Regions from separate parts of the Janthinobacterium foliorum genome, predicted to be linked through region 2. Evidence: riboswitches for the same ligand, from Rfam matches in the RefSeq annotation. Region 2 holds a riboswitch; the other holds the start of a gene.

Region 1 (4,310 bases), on a different contig from region 2:
AGACGCGCAACCGTGCTAGAGCACGGTGAGCATCGCAGGCCGCAAAGCGCGCCGCGCAGTAGGTTTGCTTGGACGTTTTCAGCCGCCGCCGATGGCGCGGACGATCTCCACCTGATCCTGCGTCTGCAAGACCTGTCCCGGCCACGCCTTGCGCGGCACGACGTTGCGGTTGACGGCCAGCGCCAGCGCCTGGTTTTCCAGCGACAGGGCGGCGATCAATTGGTCCAGGGTCTGCCCGGGCGGCACCTGGTGCGGCGCGCCGTTGAGCGTGATATCGATGAATGCAGTCATCACGCTCCCCTTCAGACCTTGCGATACAGCTCGGCGCCGTTCTTGATGAATTCGATGGCCTTCACTTCCATGCCCTGCTTGAGCGCCTTGTCTTCCGCAATGCCCATGCCGGCCGCGTACTCGCGCACTTCCTGCGTGATCTTCATGGAACAGAAGTGCGGGCCGCACATGGAGCAGAAATGCGCCACCTTGGCCGAATCCTTGGGCAAGGTTTCATCGTGGAATTCACGCGCCTTGTCCGGGTCCAGGCCGATATTGAACTGGTCGTCCCAGCGGAATTCGAAACGGGCTTTCGACAGGGCGTTGTCGCGGATCTGCGCGCCCGGATGGCCCTTCGCCAGGTCGGCCGCATGCGCCGCGATCTTGTAAGTGATGATGCCATCCTTGACGTCATTCTTGTTGGGCAAACCCAGGTGTTCCTTCGGCGTCACGTAGCACAGCATGGCCGTGCCGTACCAGCCGATCAGGGCCGCGCCGATGCCGGACGTGATGTGGTCGTAGCCGGGCGCGATATCGGTGGTCAGCGGTCCCAGGGTATAGAACGGCGCCTCGCCGCACTGGTCCAGCTGCAAGTCCATGTTTTCCTTGATCAATTGCATGGGCACGTGGCCCGGGCCTTCGATCATCACTTGCACGTCGTGCTTCCAGGCAATTTGGGTCAGCTCGCCCAGGGTCTTCAGCTCGCCCAGCTGCGCCTCGTCGTTGGCGTCGTAGATGGAACCGGGACGCAAGCCGTCGCCCAGCGAGAACGAGACGTCATACGCCTTCATGATTTCGCAGATTTCCTCGAAATGCGTGTAGAGGAAGGATTCCTGGTGGTGCGCCAGGCACCATTTGGCCATGATGGAGCCGCCGCGCGAGACGATGCCCGTCAGGCGCTTGGCCGTCATCGGCACGTAGCGCAGCAACACGCCCGCGTGGATGGTGAAGTAGTCGACGCCCTGCTCTGCCTGCTCGATGAGGGTGTCACGGAAGATTTCCCAAGTTAAATCTTCAGCCTTGCCGTTGACCTTTTCCAGAGCCTGGTAGATGGGCACGGTGCCGATGGGCACGGGGCTGTTGCGGATGATCCATTCGCGCGTTTCATGGATATGCTTGCCAGTCGACAGATCCATGACGTTGTCGCCGCCCCAGCGGATGGCCCAGGTCATCTTTTCCACTTCCTCGCCGATGGAAGACGTCACGGCCGAATTGCCGATATTCGCGTTGATTTTCACGAGGAAATTACGGCCGATGATCATCGGTTCCACTTCCGGGTGGTTGATGTTGGCAGGGATGATGGCGCGGCCGCGGGCGATTTCCTCGCGCACGAATTCGGCCGTGATTTCCTGCGGAATGCTGGCGCCGTAAGCCTGGCCCGGGTGCTGGCGGCCCATCAGCTCGGCCAGGCGCTCGCCCATGGGGCCGGATGCCCGCAGTTCGCGCAAATACTCCTGGCGGCGCATGTTTTCACGGATGGCGACGAATTCCATTTCCGGCGTGATGATGCCTTGCCGGGCGTAATGCATCTGCGTCACGTTCCTGCCGGCCACGGCGCGGCGCGGCTTGCGGTGCAGGTTGAAGCGCAGCTCGGCCAGCTTCGGGTCGGCCAGGCGGGCGATGCCGTAGTCGGAGGTCGGGCCCGGCAATTCTTCCGTGTCGGCCCGTTCCATGATCCATGGCAGGCGCGGCGTGTCGAGGCCCGAGCGGATGTCGATCTGCACGTCCGGGTCCGTGTACGGGCCGGAGGTGTCGTAGACGTAGATGGGCGGATTCTTTTCGCCGCCGAACGACGCTTCCGTGTCGGACTGGCTGATTTCGCGCATGGGCACGCGGATGTCGGGGCGACTGCCCTGCACGTAGATCTTGCGGGAATTGGGCAGCGGCGCGATGGCGGCTTCGTCGACCGTGGCGGTGGCGGAGAGGAATTTCGGATTGGCGTTCATTTTGGCTCCTTGGCTAGACTATTTTTAAGCCTGGAGCCAGCTAAGGAGGTTCGGAATTGCGCACGCGGAAAGGCGGGGTGCGGTCATCCTAAAGCTTCCCTTCGCTGGCATTATCCAGATCAGGTTCGGAGGGTATTTCTCACCCGCGCTTGCACCGTGTTTCCACAGCGAAAGGCAGGACCCCTAGCGTTTGCCGCCTTGCGGCAGCGAGCCAATTATACGCGGTTCGCGCCGCGTGGCCAGATGATTTCTTGCAGCTGTCGTCTTTGCGCCTCAGCCCTGTTTTTTCTTGCCCCAGCGCCAGCGCGTCGGTTCGCCCTTCAGCCAGCACACGCCGACGAGCGCACCCGCGATGAGCACTTCGTAGGCGATGTACAGCGCCAGCGCATCCTGTGGCGGGAACAGAAAGGCGCCGCAAGCGAACAAGCCCAGCGCGCTCAAGAAGACCAGCCAGCCCTGCCAGGTGATGGGCATGCCCCAGCCCCAGCCGTAGGTCTTGGCGGGGAACCAGTATTGGGTTGGTGTTTTGTCAGCCATGATGCTTTCCTTGTCGATATGGATGGCGACAAGTATAAATCAGGCCAGGCGCAGGCGTTCGCTGACATCGAGGCCAATGCCCCGGTAGCCGATGAAGCGGCTGCCATTGTCGAACATCGGCTCGCCGCTGACCTGCAGGTATTGCATGCTGCCGTCCGGATTCGTGCGGCTGTAGATGAAATCGAGGAACGGTTCGCGCGCGGCGATCTTGGCGTCGAGCAAGGCCCGTTCGCTGGCGTTCCAGCGCTGCGGTTCTTCCTCTCTGCCGATGCCCAGCATCTCGGCGACGGGACCGGAAAAGCGCGTCAGGTTGCCCTGCGCATCCTGTTCCCAGTACCAGTCGGAGGACAGTTCCGTGAAGCGCTGGAAGCGCGCTTCGCTTTCGCGCAATTCCGCCGTGCGCTCTTCCACCATCTGTTCCAGCGACTTGCTGTACTGGCCCAGCTTCTGGTACAGCAGCCGCACTTCCAGCATGTTGTGGATGCGCGTCTTGACTTCCACCAGGTCGAAGGGCTTGCTGACGAAGTCCTTGGCGCCCGCCTGCAGCGCGCGCAGCTTGTGGCCTGGCTGGGCCGTGATGACCAGCACGGGCAAATAGCTGCCCGCTTCGATGTCGCGCAAGCCTTCCATCACCTCGAAGCCATCCATTTCCGGCATCTGCAAATCGAGCAGGATCAGGTCGTAGCGGTGCTGCTGGTGCAGCGCGCGCACGGCTTGCGGGTCCATGGTGGAGGTGACGCGCGTGTAGCCGGCGCTGCGCAGCACCTGCTCCAGCAACAGGACATTGGCCTCCTGGTCATCGACGATGAGGATGCTGGCGTTCAGGATCTCGGTGGCTTGAAGCATGGCGGTATTCCTAAAAATAAATGCTGAATCAGCGTACTGCATGAGTGTCGTCGGCCAGGCCATGCGCGGCCGCATGGTGCAGGGCCACGTCGAGCGCGTCCATGAATTCGACGACCTTGATCGGCTTGGTCAGATAACGGAAGAAACCCGCTTGCAAGCCTTTTTCGATGTCGCGCGGCACGGCATTGGCCGACAGCGCCATCACGGGAATGTGGCTGGTGAGCGGATCGCCGTGCAGGATGTGCAGGGCGCCAAAGCCGCTGATGCCGGGCAGGTTGATGTCCATCAAGATGACGTCCGGCTGGTAGGTGCGCGCCAGGTCGATGCCCAGGTGCGCATCGATGGCCGTCAGCAATTTCAGATCGCTGCGGCGGGCGATCAATTGCTCCACCAACGCCAGGTTGGCGGGATTGTCTTCCACGTACAGCAGGGTGCGCAGGCTCTCCTGCGGTTCCTGCACCTGCGGCAGCGCGTCGCCATGGCCCAGCACCAGTTTCGGCGCGCTGCTGGCCGCCAGCTCGAACCAGAACGTGGTGCCCACGCCCACGGTGCTGTCGACACCGATGCTACCGCCCATCAGTTCGACCAGCTGCTTGGTGACGACGAGGCCGATGCCCGTGCCCTCTTCCGTGCTGTTTTCCTGGCCCAGGCGGTTGAACGGCTGGAACAGCTGCGCCAGTTGCTGCGCGTCGAGGCCGGCGCCGCTGTCGC
Region 2 (4,310 bases):
AGCGCGGCGATGGTGGCGCCGATGGCGCGGTGCATGTCCAGCGCGGTAGCGGGCAAGTCGGATTCTTCGAGTGGGACGGTAGTCATGCGGATTCCTTTGCGCAGGTGAGTGGTGGCATCGGCTGCATTCTCCGCCGCGCGGGCGAAAAGCTCAAGCGTCCACGACACGTTTCCACCCGTTCGGCCATAATCATGGCTCAGCATTAGCCTACACAGCGGGAGCCCCATGTTCAATTTCGACTTTTACAATCCAACGCAAATCCTCTTCGGCCAGGGGCAGATCGCCGCCATCACGGCGCTGATCCCGCCGCAGGCCCGGGTGCTCATGACCTACGGCGGCGGCAGCATCCGGCAGAACGGCGTCTACGATGAAGTCAAGGCGGCGCTGGCGGGCCACACCGTGCTGGAATTTGCCGGCATCGAACCCAATCCCAGCTACGAAACGCTGATGCAGGCCGTGGCCCTGGTGAAAGGCGAGCGCATCGACTTCCTGCTGGCCGTCGGCGGCGGTTCCGTGGTCGACGGCACCAAGTTCATCGCCGCCGCCGCCCTGCATGAGGGCGACGCGTGGGACATCCTGGCCAAGGGCGGCAAGATCGTCGAAGCCGCCCTGCCCTTCGGCACCGTGTTGACCCTGCCGGCGACGGGCTCCGAAATGAATGGCTCGGCCGTGATCACGCGCAAGGTGACGCAGGAAAAGCGCTCGTTCATGAGCCGCAAGGTGTATCCGAAATTTTCCGTGCTGGACCCGACGAAAACGTTTACCTTGCCGCTGCGCCAGATCGGCAACGGCGTCGTCGATGCCTTCGCGCACGTGATGGAGCAATACCTGACCTACCCCGTCAACGCCTGCGTGCAGGACCGCTTCGCCGAAGGCATCCTGCTGACCCTGATCGAGGAAGGCCCGAAGGCGCTGTCGCAGCCGGATGACTATGACGTGCGCGCCAACGTGATGTGGAGCGCCACCCTGGCCTTGAACGGCCTGATCGGCGTGGGCGTGCCGCAGGACTGGTCCACGCACGCCATCGGCCATGAATTGACGGCCCTGTACGAACTCGACCACGCACAGACGCTGGCCATCATCCTGCCCAGCATGCTGCGCGTGCGCAAGCAGGCCAAGCGCGCCAAGCTGCTGCAATACGCGGCCCGCGTGTGGGGACTCGATGGCGGCGACGAGGACGGCCGCATCGAGGCGGCCATCGCCCGCACGGAATATTTCTTCCGCCATATGGGCGTCAAGACGCGCCTGGCCGACTACGGCCTGAACCATGCCAGCGTGGACGCCGTCGTCGCCGCGCTGGAAGCGCATGGCATGACGGCCCTGGGCGAGCAGCGCGAAGTGACGCCGGACATCAGCCGCAAGGTATTGGAACTGAGCCTGTAGCCCCGTTTGCAAATTCGCGCGACACTGTTGTAAAACGGTCAGCCGGGTGGGACAGCTGGCCGTGGTTCATGCTAAGCTATCAATTCGCTAGGGGTCCTGGAGCAGTTATCCGGGTGAGAGATACCCTTCGTACCTGATCTGGATAATGCCAGCGAAGGAAAGCGCAAAGTACCTCCCTCCTTTGATAGCTCCTGCGTTGGCGCCAGCCGAACAAGCAGCCTGCCGTGCTCTTCACCGAGACGGCTTGAACCACGAGCAATCTATGTCCACACCGAATTTATCCCGCCCTGTATTGACCCTGGCTATCCTGCACGCGTTTGCCGCACCAGCCTTTGCCGCGCACAACACCGCCGAGACCGCCGCCGATCCGCAGGCACAGAGCATGGCCGAAGTGGTCGTCACGGCCAGCAAGGCCCCGGCCGCCAAGCGCGCCGCCGTCGGCGGCTTTTCCGACGCGCCGCTGCTGCAAACGCCGGCCGCCGTCACCGTCATCGGGCAAAAGGAACTGCAGGACCTGCAAATCCGCAACCTCAGCGATGCCGTCAAGCTCGACGCCAGCATCAACGAGTCGTACAACGCCGTCGGCTATGCGGAACAGTTCACCATCCGCGGCTTCAAGCTCGATACGAACTCCAGCTACCGCAAGGATGGCGTGGCGATTCCCGGCGATACGCAAATTCCGCTGGAAAACAAGGAACGCATCGAAGTGCTGAAAGGCCTGGCCGGCCTGCAGGCGGGCGTGGCCGCGCCGGGCGGCGTCATCGACTTCATCGTCAAGCGCCCCACCAACGCGCCACTGCGCAGCGTCACCGTGGAAGCGCGCGAGCGGGGCACCCTGTACGGCGCCGTCGACCTGGGCGGACGCCTGGAAGACAAGCGCTTCGGCTACCGCATCAATGTGGCGGCCGAGCGCCTGCGCTCCTATATCCAGGGCGCCGATGGCAACCGGAAATTCATTTCCGGCGCCTTCGACTGGCAGATCTCGCCGCAAGCCCTGCTGCAACTGGACGCCGACTACCAGGACAAGGCGCAAGTAACGGCGCCCGGCTTCCAGCTGCTCAGCAACGGCAGCCTGCCCGCCAACGTCAGCGCCGACACCATGCTCAACAAGCAGCCGTGGACGCACCCGGTGGAAACCGTCACCAGCAACCTGGGCCTGCGCTTCCAGTACGCCTTCAATGACGACTGGCACGCCACCTTGTCGGCCAACCAGCACTCATTCAAGCGCGACGACTACACGGCCTACCCGTATGGCTGCAGTCCGGAAGGCTGGAACCCCGTGTTCTGCAGCAACGGCGATTTCTCCGTGTGGGACTTCCGCAGCCTGGGCGAGACGAAAAAACCGCTGAGCGCGCAAGCCATGATCCAGGGCAAGTTCGCCACGGGCAGCCTGCGCCACGAATTCACGGCCGGCGTATCGTACTTCAACCGCAAGGACCGGGCCGGCAAATACGTGTATGACGAAGTGGGCATCAGCAACATCTACCGCCCTGTCATCGTCGCCCCCTCCGATGGCGTCACGGGCCCCGTGCGCCTGGTGCGCAACGACAAGGAAAAATCCGTCTTCGTGCAGGACATCGTCAGCCTGGCACCGAACTGGAAGCTGCATGGCGGCGTGCGCCATATCGATGTCGACGGCTATCAGTACGTGCTGAAGGCCGACACGGAAATCCGCGCCAAGCATGACTTCCTGCTGCCGAACGTGGCGCTGGTGTACAACCCGCAAGACAATATCGCCGTGTACGCATCGTATTCGCAAGGCATGGAACATGGCGGCACGGCCGACCGCTACGCGGAAAACGCCAACGTGGAACTGACGCCGAGCCGCTCGAAGCAGATCGAATTGGGCGTGAAGGCGGACCTGACGCCGGACTTCATGGTGGCCGCCAGCCTGTTCCAGATCCGCAAGGGCCTGGAATTCAACCAGTACCTCGACAGCAGCATGAGCACCTACAACTTCGTGCGCGCCGGCCAGGCCCAGCACCGCGGCCTGGAATTGTCGGCGCAGGGCAAGGCCAGCGCCAGCCTGAACCTGGGCGCATCCATCACGGCCCTGAACAGCCAGCAGTCCGGCACGGGCAGCGCCGACTACGATGGCAAGCGCGTGCCCAACGTGCCCGCCTTCAAGGCGGCCGTGCGCGCCGACTACGCCGTGCCGCAAGTGGCGGGCCTGAACGTCAACGGCAGCTGGGAATATGCGGGCAAGAAGGCGTTCGAGAACAACAACACCACCTTCGTGCCGTCGTACAGCGTGTTCAATCTGGGCGCCGCCTACGCCACGCGCCTGGCCGGCACGCCCGCCGTGCTGCGCGCCACCGTCAATAACGTGACGGACAAGTTCTACTGGCGCGACGTGACGCCGGAAGCAGGCGGCTACCTGTTCCCGGGCGCCAGCCGCACCTTGAAGGTGTCAGCGCAGTTCGACTTTTAAGCGAGGGGATGGGCAGGCGCTGCATCGAGCGCCTGCTGCAGCAAGGGCGCCGCCTGGACCAGGCGCGCTTCCAGGCTGTCGTGCAGCACGTGGTAGACAATGCCGCGCGCGTCGAGTTCCTCCAGCAGCATGCGGTAGATCAGCTGGCGCACGGCTTCCGACTCGCGCTGCAAGCCGTCGGCCACCCACGGGCTGTCGGGCGCCGTCACCAGGGTGAGGTCGTAGCGCGTGGCAGCGGCCAGCGCCGCCAGCCGCGCATCGGCGCCGGCAAAATAATGGCGGCTGTAAACCACCGTCATCAGCGGCGTCGTGTCGCAAAACAGGAAATGGCGCGCCTGCGCGCTTGCCGCCGCTTCCCGTTCGACTTGCGTGCGCGCGATGCCGTACTGGTCGGCGGCCACAGGCACCCGGCCCTGCGTCTCGACGAATTCGCGCAGGTATTCCGGCACCCAGACCGTGCCGTAGCGCTCGGCCAGGGCGGCCGCCAGGGTCGACT

The links. Region 2 has a riboswitch for thiamine pyrophosphate ahead of ACZ92H_RS07425 (TonB-dependent siderophore receptor). Riboswitches for the same ligand answer to the same signal wherever they lie in the genome.
Region 1: another riboswitch for thiamine pyrophosphate. It lies ahead of thiC (phosphomethylpyrimidine synthase ThiC); the one in region 2 lies ahead of ACZ92H_RS07425 (TonB-dependent siderophore receptor).

What each region holds. Positions count from the first base shown of each region.
Region 1 is NZ_CDXDQE010000018.1:3,225-7,534, forward strand. Features, by position in the region: gene thiS (sulfur carrier protein ThiS) at 79-291, opposite strand; gene thiC (phosphomethylpyrimidine synthase ThiC) at 303-2,216, opposite strand; TPP riboswitch at 2,296-2,411, opposite strand; gene ACZ92H_RS26985 (hypothetical protein) at 2,490-2,753, opposite strand; gene ACZ92H_RS26990 (response regulator) at 2,793-3,599, opposite strand; gene ACZ92H_RS26995 (hybrid sensor histidine kinase/response regulator) at 3,628-4,310, opposite strand, start outside.
Region 2 is NZ_CDXDQE010000002.1:665,938-670,247, forward strand. Features, by position in the region: gene ACZ92H_RS07415 (ferritin family protein) at 1-86, opposite strand, end outside; gene ACZ92H_RS07420 (iron-containing alcohol dehydrogenase) at 226-1,383, shown strand; TPP riboswitch at 1,463-1,560, shown strand; gene ACZ92H_RS07425 (TonB-dependent siderophore receptor) at 1,646-3,814, shown strand; gene ACZ92H_RS07430 (AAA family ATPase) at 3,811-4,310, opposite strand, start outside.